Nitratidesulfovibrio vulgaris str. Hildenborough: one gene and its partner. The protein of the gene in region 1 interacts with the protein of each later gene in a pairwise test. Links are inferred from orthologs where the notes say so. Each region holds a gene or a part of one and is shown on either strand. Other genes may lie near its edges. The genes, in order: DVU_RS10865 and recJ.

Region 1 (6,135 bases):
CACCGCCGGAAGACTAGTCGACCTTGTAGAAGGCGGAAGGGGCTGCGTTGCACACCGGGCACTTGCCGTCGTGCGGGCCTTCGTGGGTGTATCCGCATACGGAACAGACATAGTAGTCCACTTCCGGCAGGGCGGCGGGGTCGGCAAGGGCCTTCTTGTAAAGATTGGCATGCACTTCTTCCACTGCATTGGCCCAGCCGAAGTAGCGGCCGGGGACCTTTTCACCTTCGGCTTCGGCTTCAGTGATCATTTCGGGGTACATCTTGGTGAATTCGTAGGTCTCGCCCTCGATGGCGGACTTGAGGTTGTCGGCGGTGGAACCGATTTTGCCCGCATTGCGCAGGTGGGCGAGGGCGTGGATGGTCTCGGCTTCGGCGGCGGCACGGAACAGCTTGGCGACCTGCGGCAGGCCTTCCTTCTCAGCCTGACGGGCAAAGGCGAGGTACTTGCGGTTGGCCTGGGACTCACCGGCGAAAGCAGCCATCATGTTCTCATGGGTCTTGGACATTATGTTCTCCTTACTTGTTTTTTAATAACAGGAACGATTCCTATTTATGAAACAGACGGAGGTTTGTAAAGGCTTTTTTTGAAGTTTATTCGTCATAACAGCACATGTAGCGTAAAAGAGGAAGCCCGTGCGACACTTTGACCGGCATGTCTGGGTATGGTGTGTTCGCGTCAGCGGCGACGACGTTGTCGCTGAGATGCTGGCCGAGGCCTGCTGCCGGGCCTTTCCCGCACGTGAAGACGGAACGCGAAGTCTGGCGTCATGCGTTTCGCACGAGACTATGACTTCTCAGGCGTGTACTGCGGGACAGGGCGCCGTCGCCTTTCGGTCCATGCTTCGGGGAGGGGGCGGTCCCTGTCAGAACGCATTGCCCCCTGCGGAGGGATGATGTCTCCCTCCCGGTGCGGCCGTGGCGGGGGAGATGACAGGCCGAAGGCCTGCCACCCCGGCGTAGCATGCAGTCTCCCCTAGCCGTGTTCTGCCAGAGGCGGGACCCCGGCGCGGTGCATGACCCTCCTAGGACTCTCGCCACTGCCAACCACAGGGCGGTTGAACGACAAGGGCGCGACACCCGAGGATGCCGCGCCCTTTGCATATGTATGCCGAGGGGTCTAACCTCCGGTCTTCATCCTGTCGATGAGCCCGCGCAGGCTGTGCGTCTGTGCCGCGAGTTCTCCCACGGCCTGCGCCGACTGGTTCATGGCGCTCGACGTCTCGCCCGAGATGCGATTGATCTCGTCCACGCTGCGGCTTATCTCCTCGCTGGCTGCGGACTGCTCCTCGCTGGCTGCGGCGATGCTGCGAACCTGATCGGTGGCGACCTCCACAAGGCGGACGATCTCCTCAAGGGCGGTCCCGGACTGCCCTGCCAGTTCGGTGGCCTGATGGATGGTGGTCGTCGTGTTCTCCACGTGCTCCATGTTGCGTGCCGCACCCTGCTGGATGCCGCGGATGGCGTCACCCACCTCCTGCGTCGCAGCCATGGTCTTTTCGGCCAGTTTGCGCACCTCGTCGGCGACAACGGCGAAGCCGCGTCCGGCGTCGCCAGCCCGCGCCGCCTCTATGGCGGCATTGAGGGCCAACAGGTTGGTCTGGTCGGCGATGTCGCTGATCACGTTCATGATGCGGCCTATGCCTTCGGCCTGTTTGCCCAGTGCTGCCATATCCTCTTTGAGTGCCAGAGACACGGTCTGGACGGAACGGATGCTCGCCACGGCCTGCGTCACCACGTCGGAACCCGCTACGGCCTTGGCGCGCGCCTCTGCGGACGAGTCGGCAGCCTGTGAGGCGTTGCGCGCCACCTCAAGGACTGTGGCGTTCATCTCCTCCATGGCCGTGGCTGTCTCGGCCACGCGTTGCGACTGGACTTCCGCGCCACGGCTGGACTGCTCTATCTGTGCGGAGAGTTCTTCGCTGGCACTGCTCACGATCTCGACGACCTTGTCCAGCTGCTGTGCCGCGTGCATCATCCCTTCAGCCCTTGCGCGTTCCGCCGCCGTCTTGGCTGCGTTGGCCTCGTCGGTGGCGATGCGTGCAAGTCGCGCCTGTTCGGCGGCTTCGGCGGTCTGCGCTTCAGCCTCTGTAATCTTGTCTTTCATGGTCTGCACCATGCCACGCATGACATGGTAGACGCCGCCTTCCCTTTTCTGTTCCCGGAACCGGACGTCGAGGTTGCCGGAGGCGATTTCGCCCGCGACCTGTGCAAGGTAGCCCGGGTCTTCACCCAGCTGGTTCATGACGTTGCGGGTGAGCAACAGGCCCGACCCCACGGAGACCAGCAGACCGAGGGCGGTGAGCAGATACATGAGGGCCGTGGCCTTGTCAGCGAGGTCGGAGTTGTCCGTGGAGGTCTGTCTTGCCGCTGAGACCTTCGCCTGCACGAGCTTGTCAAGAAGCTCCTGATATCTGTGGGCAAGGTCGCGTCCTTCTCCATTGACGATGGATACGGCCTCATCGTGCTGGCCAGATTCCTGAAGCAGGAAGACCTTGTCCATCAGCGCCTGATAGGTCTGTCGGGTCTTCTCGAAGGTATCAAAGTCCCTGCGTTCGGATTCCGAGTCGAGAGCCTTCCCGAAAATGGCAAGGTCCTTGTCCAAGGTGCCGCGAAGGCCACGGATGGTCTCGCGTGCTTTTGCCCGTTCGGCCTCGGTCGGTGCGTTGAGGGCGTCGCGCATGTTGATACGGGTGCGCTGGAAGGCCACGGCAGCGTTGCCTATGGCGTCGAGGGGTACGGTCATGCGTTCGTAGAGTCTAGTATCTGCGACGTCGAGGGCATGAAGCCTGTTGATGCCGATCATGGCGATGGTGAGGGTGATACAAGAGCCCAAAAGAAAAGCCGTGAGGAGCTTGGTCCGCAGGCCGATGGTGCGAGTCGTGTTCATCTTTTCGATCCTGATACGTTAGTTGACTGGTTCCCGGAACAGAAGAGCAGCCTGTCTAGCATATCTCCCTGGGGTATGGCATGGGGGATAGCCCTCATTTTCAGAAAATAGTCAGCGAGTAATCGCTTTTTGAGGGCTGGTTATATCAGAATGGTTACAGGTTGTTGGACACATGTATCGGCATATTGTCGAGTAGAACGAAAAGAAGTGAGCCCCCCGTAGTGCACGGAGGGCTAGATTCTGGGCAGACAGATGCCGGGACAGGTATCGTGGCAGAGACGTAGGGGCGTTAGCCACCTTCAGCGTGAGAAGATTCGGTGAGGGGGGCGGAAGCATCATCCGCACCGGGATGTGCATCGGAAGTCGTGTCGACGTCAGGGACTGCGGCAGGGCGTGCCCCCGTAGCATGGACGGTGCGTTGCGGGTCTTCGTCGCGGCGGAAGGGGGTTCTGTCGCGCACGAAATCGAGGCCCACCCGTCCTCCTTCGAGGACGAGGTGCGCCCGGAAGCTCTTGCCCTGCCGGGATGTGAGGTCGAAGGCCTCCGCTGTGCGGCCCTTGGCGAGCAATTCTCGCACGATGTCCTCATCCATGGCCTTTCCGTGCATCTCCTTCCAGATGATGAACGGGCAGCGGGCGGCGGTGGAGTCACCCTCTGTCTTGCCCTTGGAGTCGCCCTTGCAGGCGAACCCGCGCGGCGTCTCCACGACGTCGCCACCGCACAGGGGGCAGCGCCCGTCCGGCGGGCGGCTGTTACGCGCGGCGATGTCGCGCAACAGGGGGCGGATGTCGCGGTTGCGGATGCGATGGACGCCGTGCCACACGCTTTCGCGGATGGAACGCATGAAGGCGGGGTAGCTGTCGGCCCCGGCTTCGATGTCCTTGAGGCGTTTTTCCCATTGCCCTGTGAGTTCGGGCGAGGCCACATCGGGCAGCAGGGTGGTGACGGTCTCCGCGACCTGCATGCCCCGGTCGGTGGCGACGAGTTTCTTGCCCTGCTTCGCCACATAGCCGCGGGCCACGAGGGTTTCGATGACCTGCGCCCGGGTCGCCGGAGTGCCGAGGCCCCTTTCCTTCATGGCCTGTCGCAACGCATCGTCCTCGACCAGCCGCCCTGCGGTTTCCATGGCGGCGAGTAGCGAGGCGTCGGTGAAATGTGCCGGGGCCTTGGTCTGGCGTTTGACTGGCCCCACATCGAGGGTGAGCAGCTTAGACCCCTTGCGGAGTTGGGGCAGGGGGGTGTCTTCGGCTGTGCGCCACGGTTCGACGACCATCCAGCCCTTGTCCTTGAAGACCTTGCCCTTGGCGATGAAGGGGTGTTCGCCCACCATGACGGTGACGGTGGACGTGCTGAACTTCGCCTCGGGGCAGAAGGCCGCGATGGTGCGGCGGCAGACCATGTCGTAGATGTTGCGTTCAGGTGCGGAAAGTTGCGTCAGATTGCCCTTGCGTGCCGTGGGGATGATGGCGTGGTGGTCGGTGACCTTGCGGTCGTCGACGCAGGCGAATCTGGCCTTGCCCGACTTGATGCGCCCTACGGCGAGCATGGTCTCTTCAGGGTAGAGGTGATGCACCGCACGCAAATGGTTGAGAATCTCGCCGAAGAGTTCCTTGGTGAGGTGGCGCGAGTCGGTACGCGGGTAGGTGATGAGTTTGCGCGTCTCGTACAGCGACTGGGCGTGGGTCAGCGTATCCTTGGCAGAGTAGCCGAAGCGGGTGTTGGCTTCACGCTGGAGAGTCGTCAGGTCGAAGGGCAGGGGGGGCTGTTGCGTTCCTGCGCGACCCTGTACGGATTCGACGATGCCCAGCTTTCCGGTGCATGCCGTGGCGATGGCGTCGGCTTCTTCGCCGCTGTCCACGCGCGTCTCCCGGCGGTCGGGGGGGCGGTGCCATACGCCACGGAACCTGTCGTCGTTTGCGGCGGCTTCGGGGGCGGCGATTTCAGCATCGGGGACATCCGACGCGACGGGAGTGTCCGGCGCGGATGTTGCTGGTGCGGCAGATGAGGCATCTGAAAGGGCGTCTGCTTGCGCGTCGGGCTTCGTTCCCTCGTCTGTCTGGGCCTCGGACTGTGTTGTCCTGTCACCGTCGGGTGCAGGAGGGGCATCGCCGGTGGCAGGGCCGGATTCCGCGAGGCAGGGCACGGTGCTGCGGGCTGCGGGAGACGTCATCGGCCTTGTGCCGGTCGACGTGCCAGCATCGAGGTTCTTGTCGAACGTCGCCTCCACGGTCCAGAAGTCCTGCGGGGTGAAGTGCTCGATGTCGCGGCGGCGGTCGGCCAGCAGGCACAGTACGGGGGTCTGGACGCGCCCCACGGAGACGAGGCCGCCAGATTTGACGGTGAACAGGCGCGAGAAGTTCATGCCCACAAGCCAGTCGGCTTCGGCGCGGGCGAAGGCGGCAAGGCCGAGGTTACGCTTCTCCTCGTCGGGCAGTAGCCTTGCGAGGCTCTTGCGCAGACCTTCCTCTGTCATGTCGCTGGCCCACAGGCGGCGCACCGGTTTGTCACATCCCGCCACGAGGTAGATACGCCGGAAGATGAGTTCGCCCTCGCGTCCGGCGTCGGTGGCGTTGACGATGCCGGTCACCCGGTCGTCCAGCAGCAGACGCTGGAGTACGGAAAACTGGTCTGCCGTTTCGGGCAGTACGCGCAACTGGAAGCGCGGGGGGAGCATGGGCAGTTGCTCGAGTGTCCAGCGTCCGGCCCATGCCTCGTCCTGTTCTTCGGGTTCCGCGATGCCCACAAGATGTCCGACGGCCCAGCTGACCAGATGGTCGGGGCCTTCAAGGTAGCCTGCACGGCGCCCCTGTGCGCCGACGAGGGGGGCGATTTCACGGGCCACGGAGGGCTTTTCGGCGATGATGAGCGTTTTGGACATGCTGTACTGCTGGACGTTTCGACGTGTTGTACGGGTGGCTGCGGGTTGACCGGGCGTGCGGGGGAGGCTAACGGCAGCCTTCATGAGTGCGCGTTACCCCATACCAGACCTCGCCCCCGGCGTCTTCCACCGTGAGGAGGAGACGATACGCCGTAGCCGCTTCATCGTCACGCTGGCACATGCCCCCGACACGGCTTCGGCCCATGCCTTCGTGCAGGCCATCCGGCGTGAACACCCGGATGCCACGCACAATTGCTGGGCCTTCGCGGCGGGCGCACCCGGTGCCACAGCCCGCGTAGGATTCAGCGATGACGGTGAACCGCACGGCACGGCGGGGCGGCCCATGCTGACCATGCTGCTGCATGGCG
Region 2 (12,774 bases), 1.4 Mb from region 1 along the record:
GGAGGGTACGCCAGCAACCGCCGACGCTGTGCCGCCGGCAGGTTCAGGAGACGAGCCAACCACCGCCTGTGGATACGAAAGCCGGGTCGAGGAACTCTGCGTGGCGGGCAACACGGCCATGACAGCCATCCTCGCCGATGAAAGCGTCGAAGGGCTGGCTTCCGCGCCCTACCGTCTCGAGATGCGAGGGGGGACCGCCCTGGCTTTGCCGGGGCTGCCGCCCGCATGGATTCCTCCCCTGCCCGCCCCGTTCGTAGGAGGCGACCTTTCGGCGGGCTACCTTGCAGTGCTCACCGACCATGCCCCCGCCTTCCCCTTCGTGCTGGCCGACCTTGGCACCAACGGGGAGTTCGTGCTGGCGCTGTCCCCTGAGCGCACCCTTGTCACCAGCGTAGCCCTCGGCCCCGCGCTTGAAGGCATCGGCCTCACGTTCGGCACCGTGGCGCAGAGGGGGGCCATAACCTCCTTCACCCTCACTCCCGGCGGGCTCGTCCCCTACGTCCTTGACGGCGGCGAGGCCGACGGCATCAGCGGAACGGGATATATTTCTCTCGTACACGCCCTTCTGCGTGCCGGACTGCTTGACGTGGACGGGCGTTTCATCCAATCTCCCTCCTCCCCACTGGCGGCACGTATGGCCCGTTCCATCGTCAGCCACCGGGGCGAACCCTGTCTACCACTCGCGCGAGGCCTCTACCTCGCTGCGAGAGACATCGAAGAGATACTCAAAGTGAAGGCGGCCTTCTCGCTGGCATTCGAACGCCTGCTCGCCACGGCCCAGATGCCTTCACACGCCCTTTCGGGCATCCACCTCGCAGGGGCATTGGGACAGCACGCGCTGCCCGCCGACCTCGAAGGTCTCGGCTTCATCCCGCCCGGTTCGGGTGGAAGGACGCGCGCGGTGGGCAACACATCCCTCAGGGGGGCCGAACTTCTGCTCACCTCGCCCCCGTTGCGCGACACCCTGAACACATGGCGCGAAGGCTGCACTGTCGTCGACCTGACGGCTGCGCCCGACTTTTCCGCCGCTTTCCTGCGGCACATGCATTTCCACTTCTGAACGGAGTTTCCATGAACAGACTCTTCAAACCGCTCGATGCCGAGCTTCGCAAGGTGATGGACGCCCTGCCCGAAGCCATCGACGCCGTCATGCCGCTGCGCAGCGCGCATCGCCGCGACCTGCCCAACGCCATACAGGAACTTTCGGCTTCGCTCACCTCCGAGCGCGGCAATCTCTCGGAATCGTACTGGGCCTCGCCCCGCCTCTTCTCGGCCTATGTTCGGCACTTCCTGCCTTGGAACGTGTTCCGGCTGGGCCGCCTGCTACCCTCGCTCGACCTGCCCACCCCCGAACAATGCGCCGGGGGGCATGTGCTGGACGTGGGCAGCGGCCCCTTCACCCTGCCCATCGCCCTGTGGATTGCGCGCCCCGAATTGCGCACTGTCGCGTTGACGCTCACCTGCGGCGACATCTCGCCCCACGTGCTTGATGTCGGACGCGCCCTGTTCCGCAAGATTGCGGGCGAAGAATGCCCTTGGACGCTGCACACGCTGCGGGGCACCGTCGAGAACGCCCTGCGCGAGAACTATGGCAAGAACATCCTCGTCATGGGCGGCAACGTCCTTAACGAACTGCAACCCCGCGCCGACCAGCTGCTCGAAGACAGGCTCTTCGAAGTGGCCGAGGCACTCCGCGACAGTCTCGCCCCCGGCGGCAAGGCTCTGTTCGTCGAACCGGGGTCCCGCCTTGGCGGCAAGCTGGTGACCATGCTCCGTCAGGCAGCCATCGAGAACGGACTCGCGCCCGAAGCGCCCTGCCCGCATCATGATGAATGCCCCATGCTCGCCGCCAAAAGGTCGAGCTGGTGTCACTTCACCTTCAGCGTGCACGACGCGCCGCAGTGGCTCACTGACATTTCTCGTGAAGCGGGCTTCGAACGCGACACCGCGAGCCTCAGCTTCGTGTTCCTGAGTCACGCCACCACCCCGCCCGCAGGAGACATGGTGCGTGTCATCTCTGCCGTCTTCCCCATTCCGGGACGCCGCGAGCCCGTACGCTACGGTTGCAGCGCAGAAGGCCTGACCCTGCTGTACGATGCGCGCCCGCTCATCTCCGGCGCGCTGGTCAAGGCCGCATGGCCTGAAGAACCGCGCACCGATGGCAAGTCCGGCGGACTTTTCGCGGGTTGGGTCGATGACGAAGGTGTCGTTCAGGGACTTGCCCCGAACGCGGCGAACGCCGAGGGCTCTGATGACGAGGCCTTCGCAGACGGCGAGCGCGTCGGCTTTTCGAGAACTCCCAAGAACTTCGCCCGCAACGACGAAGGACGCTCCGACCGGCGCGGAGGCGGCGAACGCAGGAGCTTCGGCGACAGGCCGCAGGGCGGCTTCCGCCGTGAAGGCCGTGACGACCGTGACCGTGGCGGTGAGGGTGGGTTCAGGGACCGCAAGCCCGCCTTCAGGCGCGAGGGTGGCGAAGGGTTCGACCGTAAGCCCGCCTTCCGCAGGGACGGTGACGACTTCGGACGCAAGCCCCGCGAATTCGGCGACAGGCCGCAGGGCGGCTTCCGCCGTGAGGGCCGTGACGACCGTGACCGCGGCGGCGAGGGTGGGTTCAGGGACCGCAAGCCCGCCTTCAGGCGCGAGGGTGGCGAAGGGTTCGACCGTAAGCCCGCCTTCCGCAGGGACGGTGACGACTTCGGACGCAAGCCCCGCGAATTCGGCGACAGGCCGCAGGGCGGCTTCCGCCGTGAGGGCCGTGACGACCGTGACCGCGGAGGCGAGGGTGAGTTCAGGGACCGCAAGCCCGCCTTCAGGCGTGAGGGTGGCGAAGGTTTCGACCGCAAGCCTGCCTTCCGCAGGGACGGTGACGACTTCGGACGCAAGCCCCGCGAATTCGGCGACAGGCCGCAGGGCGGTTTCCGCCGTGAGGGTCGTGACGACCGTGACCGCGGCGGCGAAGGTGGGTTCAGGGACCGCAAGCCCGCCTTCAGGCGCGAGGGCGGCGAAGGTTTCGACCGTAAGCCCGCCTTCCGCAGGGACGGTGACGACTTCGGGCGCAAGCCCCGCGAATTCGGCGACAGGCCGCAGGGCGGCTTCCGCCGTGAGGACCGCGGCGGCGAGGGTGGGTTCAGGGACCGCAAGCCCGCCTTCAGGCGTGAGGGTGGCGAAGGTTTCGACCGTAAGCCCGCCTTCCGCAGGGACGGTGACGACTTCGGACGCAAGCCCCGCGAATTCGGCGACAGGCCGCAGGGCGGCTTCCGCCGTGAAGGCCGTGACGACCGTGACCGTGGCGGTGAGGGTGGGTTCAGGGACCGCAAGCCCGCCTTCAGGCGCGAGGGCGGCGAAGGTTTCGACCGTAAGCCCGCCTTCCGCAGGGACGGTGACGACTTCGGACGCAAGCCCCGCGAATTCGGCGACAGGCCGCAAGGCGGCTTCCGCCGTGAGGGCCGTGACGACCGTGACCGCGGCGGCGAAGGTGGGTTCAGGGACCGCAAGCCCGCCTTCAGGCGCGAGGGCGGCGAAGGTTTCGACCGCAAGCCCGCCTTCCGCAGGGACGGTGACGACTTCGGACGCAAGCCCCGCGAATTCGGCGACAGGCCGCAGGGCGGCTTCCGCCGTGAAGGCCGTGACGACCGTGACCGCGGCGGCGAAGGTGGGTTCAGGGACCGCAAGCCCGCCTTCAGGCGCGAGGGTGATGCCGAAGGTGTGCGCAAGCCCCCGTTCAGGCATGACCCGCTTGGTTCCGGCTTCGGGCGCAAGCCCCGCGACGAGGGGGGCAACGGTCCCCAGCGCGACCGGGACGGTGGCAAGGGTGGCTTCGGTGACCGCAAGCCCCCGTTCCGTAAAGAGGGCTTCGGCGGCGACAGGCACGGCGGGCCTCGCTTCTCGCAGCATCAGCCCAGACCCCACCGTAAGGGCGAAGGCCCTGCCGGTGCTCCTCACCGACGCATGAAACGCGACGATGAGGGCGGCAACGGTGGTAACGGCGAAGGCCATGCTGACGATTGATCTCGGTTCACTTTCCTACGCCGAGGCGGAGGCCGTGCAGACGGCCCGCCTCGGCGAGGTTTCGACAGGGGGCGAAGACACCCTCTATCTCGTCGAACACCCGCCCGTCATCACGCTGGGCCGCAACGGCGGCATTGAGAACCTGCACGCGGGGCGTGGCTTTCTCGCCGAACGGGGCATCGAACTCGCCCAGTCGTCGCGAGGTGGCAACATCACCTGCCATTTTCCGGGGCAACTGGTTGCCTATCCGGTCTTCCGCATCGAAAGACGACCGGGGGGACTACGCAGCTTCTTCCATGACCTCGAAGAAGTCGTGTTGCGAACCCTTCACACCTTCGGCCTTGAGGCCTCACGGCATGAGGGACGCCCGGGTGTGTGGATCGACAACCGCAAGATCTGCTCCATCGGCGTCGCCGTGCGCCGCTGGACGACCTACCACGGTCTCGCCCTCAACGTGGGGCGCGACCTGTCCCTCTTCAATCTGATCACGCTCTGCGGCCTTCCCGACGCGGAGGCCACATCACTCCACCGCGAACTGGACGACGACTCAGTCACCATGCAGGAGGTCAAGGATGTCCTCACCCGACAATTCCTCGCCATCTTTACGCATCCCGCCGTGGCTGCGGGTGAAGCTGCCCTGTAGCCACACCTTTGCCGACACCCGCGCACTGGTCGAAGGGCTCGGGCTGAACACCGTATGCAACAGCGCCAAGTGCCCGAACATGTTCGAGTGCTTCTCGTCGGGCACGGCCACCTTCCTCATCCTCGGCAACGTCTGTACCCGCAACTGCGCGTTCTGCAACATCACGCCGGGCCATGTGTCCCCGCCAGACCCCGATGAACCCCGGCGCGTCGCCGAGGCTGCGGCACGACTCGCCCTGCGGCATGTGGTCGTCACGTCCGTGACGCGCGACGACCTCGACGATGGCGGGGCGGCACACTTCGCCGCCACCATCACACGGCTTCGCGCAGCGTTGCCCGCCGCCACGGTCGAAGTCCTCATTCCCGACTTCAGGGGCGACCATGCAGCCTTGCGCACTGTCATGGCGGCTGCACCGCATATCGTGAACCACAATGTGGAGACCCCCCCCGCACACTACGCCCGCATCCGCCCGCAGGCCGACTACAGGCAAAGCCTCGAACTGCTGCGACGTGTGAAGGCTGCAGGTGGCGTGGCCAAGAGTGGACTCATGGTCGGCCTTGGCGAGAATGACACAGAGGTCGAGGGGGTTCTCGCCGACCTCGCCGATTGCGGCTGTGACATCGTCACCATCGGGCAGTACATGCGCCCTTCGCGCCAGCATCCCCCCGTCGAACGCTACGTGCATCCTGATACTTTCGAAAGCTTCGCCGCGTGTGGCCGGGGCATGGGCATTCCCTTCGTGTTCTCCGCACCGCTGGTGCGTAGCAGCTACAACGCCGAAAGCGCCTATAACGCCCTGTGCACCCTCCGCACGGAACCTGCCTGAAGAAAGAAACCCGGCACACGCGGCATCGACTGCCTGTGCGCCGGGGATTGATGGCCTTCCGCCCATTGGCCAGCTAGCCAGCCGTACTCATGACAGCATCACGCGGGTTGCCAGTCTCGTATCCGCAAGTCGACGGACGCCGCACCGGAATACCTGTCGATGCGCGGCGTGTAGGCGAGGCGTATCCGCGTTCCACGCAGCCTGTCGGAGAATTCTCCGGACTGCCGCCATGCCTTGGCATGCAGCGTCACCCCGCACGACTCGTCGGTGAGTTCGAGTTCCACATGTTCCCGTGCCTTGCCGAAGCGTCGCAACCCGCGCACAAGAAGCGGAGGCGACGCGAAGACGGGTTCGGCGTTGCCTGTGCCGAAAGGCTGCAACATCTCGAGTTCCTTGAGCACCGTGAAATCCGAAGCGTGCTCGAAGCCGAGGTCGCCATCCAGCTTCAGCGATGCCGTCAACGGCGTATCGCCGAGGGCCTGACGCACCACGGTATCGAACCGTTCGCGCAATGCATCGAGCGCCGAGGTCTTCAGGCTCATGCCGGCGGCCTGCCTGTGCCCCCCGAAGCCAAGGAACAGGTCGGCGCACTGTGAAAGCCCTGCATGCAGGTCGAATTCCGACACCGAACGCCCCGACCCCTTCAACGTCTCCCCTTCTGTGCACAGGATGAGTGTGGGCCTGTAGTAGGCCTCCACGATGCGCGAGGCGACGATGCCGATGACGCCGGGGTGCCAGTCCTCGCCATGGAGCACGAACCCCATGCGCGACGCGGCTTGCGACTCGGCCTGCCGTTTCGCCTCTTCGAGGATGCGGTCCTCCTCCACACGGCGGTCGGTGTTCATGGCGTCAAGGCGCTGCGCAAGCTGCGCCGCCTCACCATGTTTGCGGGCACGCAACAGTTGCAGTGCCATCTCCGCCTCGCCAAGGCGACCAGCCGCATTGATGCGCGGCGCAAGCCCGAACACCACCTGCCCCGCCCCCAGCGAGGCCGATGGATTGTAGCCCGCAACCGCCTTGAGCGCCGCCATGCCCGGCCTGCGGGCTTCGGCTATTTTCAGGAGTCCGTTCTTGACGAGGATGCGATTCTGACCACCGAGGTCGACCACATCCGCCAGCGTCCCCAACGCCACAAGGTCGAGCACCTCGCGCATGTCGTAACGCCTGCCGGAGCGTTCTCCCAATGCGGCATTGACCGCCGCCATGACGAAGAACGCGACCCCCACGCCCGCCAGCGCCGGACACGGACAACAGGCGAGACGCGGATTGCAGATGGCATGGGCGGGCGGCAAGACCTCCGGCGGCAGGTGGTGGTCGGAGACGACCACGGTCATGCCCAGTTCACGGGCTCGTGAGATGGGCACGACATCGGATATGCCGCAGTCCACCGTGAGAAGCAGACGCACCCCATCGGCAGCGAGCCTCTCTATCCACTCCACATTCAGCCCGTAGCCCTCGGCCCGCCGGTCGGGGAGATGGTGGCGCACATCCACGCCATGGAACTCGAGTACGTCATGCACAAGGGCTGTGGAGGTCACCCCGTCCACGTCATAGTCGCCCCATACGGCAAAGGGCATCCCGGCGGTGATGCCCGCCGTGATGACGCCAGCCGCTTCAGCAAGGCCGGGCCATTCCTCCAGCGGGGCGAGGTGGCGCAACTGCGGGCTGAGGTAGACGTCCATATCCTGAACGGATGAAAGGCCGCGCCGCAGCAACAGGCGAAGCAGCAGGTCCGAGATGCCGAGACGTTCGGCGAGAGAGGCGGATGGCGGCAGTGCGCCTTCCACCTCCGGTCGGTATATCCAGCGTTTCATGTGTCCGTATGTATGTGCCGATGCCATGCACCGGGAAGGTGTGAAGAGAACGTGCGTTATGCGGCGAGATGGGCGACGAGTTGCCCGATGCGTTCGCCTTCGAGAAGTACCGAAAGGTCCGCTGCCATGACATGGGCATCGAGCCCGAACGTGGCAAGGTCGTCAGCCAGCGTCACAGGCATGACCCCGTCGCCGCGCTCGTACATCAGCAAAAGCCGGTCGGCGAGGTTGAGAAGCCGGGCGTTGCGCTCGTAAGCCCCCGCATACTGCGGGGCATGATGCCAGTTGACGGGTTCTGTCAGTGCGGGCGGAAGATCCCAGTATGACAGCAGCCTTGCACCGATGACGCCATGATCGAGTCCCCAGTGGCGCTCTTCTGCCTCGGCAGTCTCAAGGTGCTCTTCAGCCATGAGCGCCTGCACCGCCTGCCACGCGTCAGGACACAGCCCCGCCATGAGCAGCTTGCCGATATCGTGCAGTAGCCCCGCAGTGTAGAGCACATCGGCCTCACCGGGAGACACGCGCCGGGCTAACATGCGACAGCAGGCCGCCACACACAGCTGATGCCGCCAGTACCCGGAAAGGTCGAACGTGGCTGGCAGATTGCGCCTGCCAGCGATGCCGGAGGCCGCCACTGCGAGAATCAGGGCACGTACCTCGGCCATGCCCAGCACCGCCACGGCCCGCTGCACCGACGGTACCTCCGACTGGAGCCCGTAATAGGCCGAATTGGCCATGCGCAGCAGCCGTGTGGAAAGGGCCTGATCGCGCCCCACCACTTCGGCCAGCCGGTTGGCAGGGGCGCGGGAATCATCCGATGTGAGCTTCAGCACCTCGCGCAGCAACCCCGGGTCGAACGGCAACTTCGGTGGCTTTCGTGCCAGTTCGTCAAGAAACCCCTGCGCATCGGTCATGGCTTCAGCCCTCGTTCGCTGCAGACGCGGGAGTCCCGCCAGTGGAGCGGGCACGGGCGACCGCCTCGGCGACGGCGGCGCGCTGGTCTTCGGGCACCAGCTTCTTGGCCTCCATCCAGGCGAGGAACTTGAGCCCGGCCTCATGGGCGGGGTTGATCATGAGGGCACGCAGGACGTGCTCGAGGCAATGTGGAAAGTCCTGTTTCTCCAGATAGGCGCGGGCGACGTTGAGGTGCAGGTTCTCGTCACCCTGTGAGAGTTCAAGCGCCCTGCCATAGTATTCCACGGCCTGATCGTACATCTTGCTCTTGCGCAGGTTGATGCCGAACTCGTTGAAAAGGTGCTTGTGCTCTTCCTCGAACGCCGCATCCAGTTTGACCAGCCGCTCGAAGATGTTGTCCGCCTTGTCCGTCTCGCCGCGCTCGAGATACGTGAGGCCGATGCCGAAGTTGGCGCGTACATTCTCCTCGTCGACCTTCAGGGCGTTGTTGTATTCGAACTCGGCACTGAACGTCTCGCCCTTCTGGCGATGCCTGTCGGCGCGGGCGATGGTCTTGTTGAGCTCACGCATCTTCGGGAAGACCGTCTGGACATAGAACTCGGGCTCGGGTGCGAACTTGTCGAGCAGTTCGTCACGGTCGATCTTGCGCTTGGGGCCGGAGGGCACGTAGTTGCTGTTCAGCGGCTGCACCTCGATGACACCGTCGTCACCCTCGTCGACGTACCAGAACGACTTCTGGATGGTCTTGCGGGTTGTGGTGCCCGTGCCGACCTTCCTTATCTCCTGCGTCGAGAAGACACCCCGCATGCGGTCGCGCTTCTCACCGACCTTCTGGTCAAGGGTTACGGGCGTCTGTGTCATTGTGCGCTCCTTGCGTGGCAACGTGTGTGACCAACTCGTTCGGCGTCTTCATCGCGGCAACCGCATCCGGGGCAGACCGTCAGACCTGTGCGCGACCGGGTATGCCCTGCCAGCCCCGCCTGCTATCGCCCGCTATCGCCTGACCGCAGCCATCTCCGCCATGATGGCGCGCGCTGCGGCAGCGGGGTCGGCAGCCCCAGTCACGGGCCTGCCCACAACGAGGTAGTCAGAACCGGCGGACACCGCCTGTGCGGGTGTCATCACCCGGCGCTGGTCGTCACCCCCTGCCCCGCCACCGGGACGGATGCCCGGAGTGAGGCACAGGAACGATGCGCCGCAACGCTTCTTGATGCTCTCCACTTCATACCCCGAACAGACGACCCCGTTCAAGCCCCACGCAGCACCGGATGCCGCGAGAGAGGCGGCGTACTCGCCTATGTCCGTCGAAATGCCCGGCAGTTCACCCTGTGCGGTGCTGGTGAGCACGGTCACCCCGAAGAGCAACGGTACGGAACCCGTCGTCTGGGCACCCTCGTGCAGACCTTCCACGGCGGCACGGGCCATACGTTCGCCGCCCATGAGATGGATGTTGACCATGTCCGCCCCGGAACGCACCGCCGAACGCACCGCACCGCGCACCGTGTTGGGGATGTCGTGGAACTTGAGGTCGAGAAAGACCCTGAAGCCGAGGTCTGCCACGGCACGCACGACATCGGGACCTGCGGCGCAGAAGAGTTCGAGGCCTACCTTCATCCACGGCGCGGTGCCGCGGAGTCTGCCTGCCATGTCCACCGCCACGTCTGCGGCGGGAAAATCCAGTGCGACAACGAGTTCGGCCATCAGTCGTTCCACCCCTGCAGCAATCCGTCAAGGAACGCCGAACGGCATTCCGGGGACAGCGTCTCCTCGATGTAGGCGGCACGCAACTCATCGTAGGCGCGTTCGAGGTCGTCGTTGACTATCCACGCATCGAAGCGGCGCGCCTCGCGCAGTTCCTTGGCCGCGTTGGCGAGACGGCGGGCTATGGTCTCCTCGTCGTCGGTGCCGCGCGCCCTCAGCCTGTGCTCGAGTTCGTCGCGCGATGGCGGCATGATGAAGACGTAGCGCCCGCGTTGCAGGCTTGCACGCAACTGCCGCGCACCTTGCACGTCGATGTCGAAGAGTACGTCGCGGCCTTCATCAAGAAGGTCGAGTGTGGCTTTGAGGGGCGTACCGTAGAAGTTGCCGTGCACTTCGGCCCATTCGGCGAAGAATCCGGCGTCGCGCAGGCGCAGGAACGCCTCCACGGTGACAAAATGGTAGTCCTTGCCGTCCACCTCGCCATTGCGGGGTTTACGCGTGGTGTAGGAGACCGAGAAGGCGAAACGCGGAAACTCCGTCAGCAGCCTTCTGGTCAGGGTGGTCTTGCCGGTCCCCGAAGGGGCGCACAGCACCAGCACGATGCCGGAGCGTTCTCGACCCATCAGTCTTCGTCCTCCTGCGTGAAGCGTTGGCCCATGGTCTCCGTCTGTATGGCGGAGAGGATCACATGATTCGAATCGGTGATGATGATGGAGCGCGTCTTGCGGCCCTGCGTCACGTCGATGAGACGCCCCTGGTCGCGGGCATCCTCACGCAGACGCCTCATGGGCGATGAGTCGGGGTCCACGATGGACACCACGCGCGAGGCGACCACGAAGTTGCCGAAACCGAGATTGACGAGCTTGTTGCCCTGCATGGTCATTCGATGTTCTGTACCTGTTCGCGGCACTTTTCGAGTTCGTTCTTGAAATCGACCACAAGGCGCGAAATCTGCGCGTCCTGAATCTTGTTGCCGCACGTGTTGATCTCGCGGAAGCACTCCTGCAACGTGAAATCGAGCCGCTTGCCCGCATCGCCGCCGCCATCGAGCAGTTCACGCAGGCGGTCGAGGTGGGCGCGCAACCGCGTGAGTTCCTCGCTGACATCAAGCTTGTCGGCGAGCAAGGTCATCTCCTGCAGGAAGCGCCCTTCCTCCAGCGATGAGCCCATGCCCTCGAGCGCTTCAGAGAGACGGTCGCGCAGCAGCGTGAAACGCTCTTCCTTGATGTCGGGGGCACGTTCCTCGATGCGCGACACCCACTCGTCCATGCGGATGAGCCGCGACACCATGTCGCGCGACAGGGCGCGTGCCTCTGCCTCGCGCGATTCGTTCCAGTCCTCCAGCGCGGCGGCAAGTCCCGCCTCGAGCGCAGCCACCATCTCCTCATCGGGTTCGGCCCCGGCGTCCTCCCACAGGAAGGTCAGCCCCAGCAGCCGGTTGTAGTCGGGCGCGTAGGTATCGCCCCGGCTGGCGGCAAGGTCGGACAGGGCGTCGAGCATGGCACCCGCCTGTCCGGCGTCGAAGCGCACGCCCTGCATCCCCTCGCCGAGGGCCTGAAGCGACAGGGTCACATCCACCCTGCCACGGGTGCCGAAGCGGCGCAGCACCTTCTCGAAACGCGCCTCAAGCCCCCGCAGGAGCATGGGAAGACGCCACTTCACATCGAGGTGACGCCCGTTGACGCTACGAACCTCCCACGTCTGCGTCCAGCCCGCATCTTCAATGAAGCATCGGCCGAAGCCCGTCATGCTGCGCAGCATACCATATCCTCCAGTGCCGTATGACGACACGCGCCATGGAATCCGGCACGGAGCGGCGCATACTCCGGGCCGTGAGAACGAGCCCTATACGGCTTCGGTGACCACGCAGCCGGCTTCCACTCCCACCGGGCGAACAGTCAGCACGGCCCGGTGGTCATGCCCGTGCGGCACACGGCGCACCCGGCATTCGGCATAATACTCTGATATTCCCTTGCGTGCACCCGCCCCGTCAAGCACCACCGAAAGGGCAGGCAACCCGGCAAGACGTTCGGCAAAGACCGCCCGCTTCTGCGCCACGACGTCACGTACCGCCGCCGCACGTGCCTTGCGTATCTCCTGCGGCAGGTGTTCCGGCAAAGAGGCCGCCACAGTGCCGGGACGCCGCGAATACGGAAAGACGTGGGCGTATGTGAGCGGCAAAGCACGGACGAAGTCCAGCGTCTCGGCGAATGCGTCTTCGCTCTCGCCCGGAAAGCCCATCAGGATGTCCGCACCGAGGCCGAAGACCGGCCATGTTCCGCCGAGGTCGCGCAAGAAATCAAGCAGGGGGGCAGGGCTGTAGTGCCCGCGTCCCATACGGCGAAGCACATCGGGGCTGCCACTCTGCAACGAAAGATGCAACTGCGGGCAGACGAGCCTGCTCCCGCCGAGCACGTCGAGGGCATGTACCCCGAGTTGCCCAGGCTCAAGGGAACTGATGCGCAGGCGGGCCCTTCCGGCCCACTCCGGGGCCAGTTCGCGTTCGACCCGTTGCAGCAGGTCCCAGAAGTCGCCCGCACCGGAGAGGTCGCGCCCGTACAGGCGCAGGTTGACGCCCGACAGCATCACCTCGCGGAACCCGGCATCGAGCAGACGACGCAATTCTGCGACGACCTCACCCGGTTCGCGGCTGCGTGAAGCCCCCCGCGTGAGCGGAACGATGCAATAGGTGCAGCGGTGCGAACAGCCATCCTGCACCTTGACCACGGGGCGGGCACGGCGAAAGCCCTCGATGCGGAAGTCCGGGAAGACCGACGCCTGTGCAGGGACGACATCGCCAGAGGTGGCACTCGACGCCTGCGCCGTAGCGGCATCGCCGTGAGCGGCATGCGTCGAGACGGGGG

The links.
Region 2: the proteins of DVU_RS10865 (region 1) and recJ interact in binary tests that used the Escherichia coli proteins (3 or more experiments, as listed by UniProt). The link is inferred for Nitratidesulfovibrio vulgaris str. Hildenborough from one-to-one orthologs.

Annotation. Positions count from the first base shown.
Region 1 is NC_002937.3:2,408,088-2,414,222, reverse strand. The notes cover bases 2,974-6,135. They hold DVU_RS10865 (type IA DNA topoisomerase), read right to left. Parts: upstream 5,768-6,135; coding sequence 3,179-5,767; downstream 2,974-3,178. Other genes in these bases: DVU_RS10860 (IMPACT family protein), read left to right, coding at 5,850-6,135. In the rest of the region: DVU_RS10875 (rubrerythrin family protein), read right to left, coding at 14-508; DVU_RS10870 (methyl-accepting chemotaxis protein), read right to left, coding at 1,120-2,889.
Region 2 is NC_002937.3:990,185-1,002,958, reverse strand. Bases 4,937-7,842 are described here. They hold recJ (single-stranded-DNA-specific exonuclease RecJ), read right to left. Parts: upstream 7,295-7,842; coding sequence 5,579-7,294; downstream 4,937-5,578. Other genes in these bases: DVU_RS04280 (HDOD domain-containing protein), read right to left, coding at 7,351-7,842; lipA (lipoyl synthase), read left to right, coding at 4,937-5,480. In the rest of the region: DVU_RS04305 (ASKHA domain-containing protein), read left to right, coding at 1-1,060; DVU_RS04300 (small ribosomal subunit Rsm22 family protein), read left to right, coding at 1,072-4,011; lipoyl(octanoyl) transferase LipB, read left to right, coding at 3,998-4,654; more of lipA, read left to right, coding at 4,584-4,936; more of DVU_RS04280, read right to left, coding at 7,843-8,208; DVU_RS04275 (tetratricopeptide repeat protein), read right to left, coding at 8,213-9,070; pyrF (orotidine-5'-phosphate decarboxylase), read right to left, coding at 9,203-9,910; gmk (guanylate kinase), read right to left, coding at 9,910-10,533; DVU_RS04260 (DUF370 domain-containing protein), read right to left, coding at 10,533-10,793; DVU_RS04255 (YicC/YloC family endoribonuclease), read right to left, coding at 10,790-11,671; DVU_RS04250 (MiaB/RimO family radical SAM methylthiotransferase), read right to left, coding at 11,756-12,774. UniProt on the Escherichia coli protein: Single-stranded-DNA-specific exonuclease.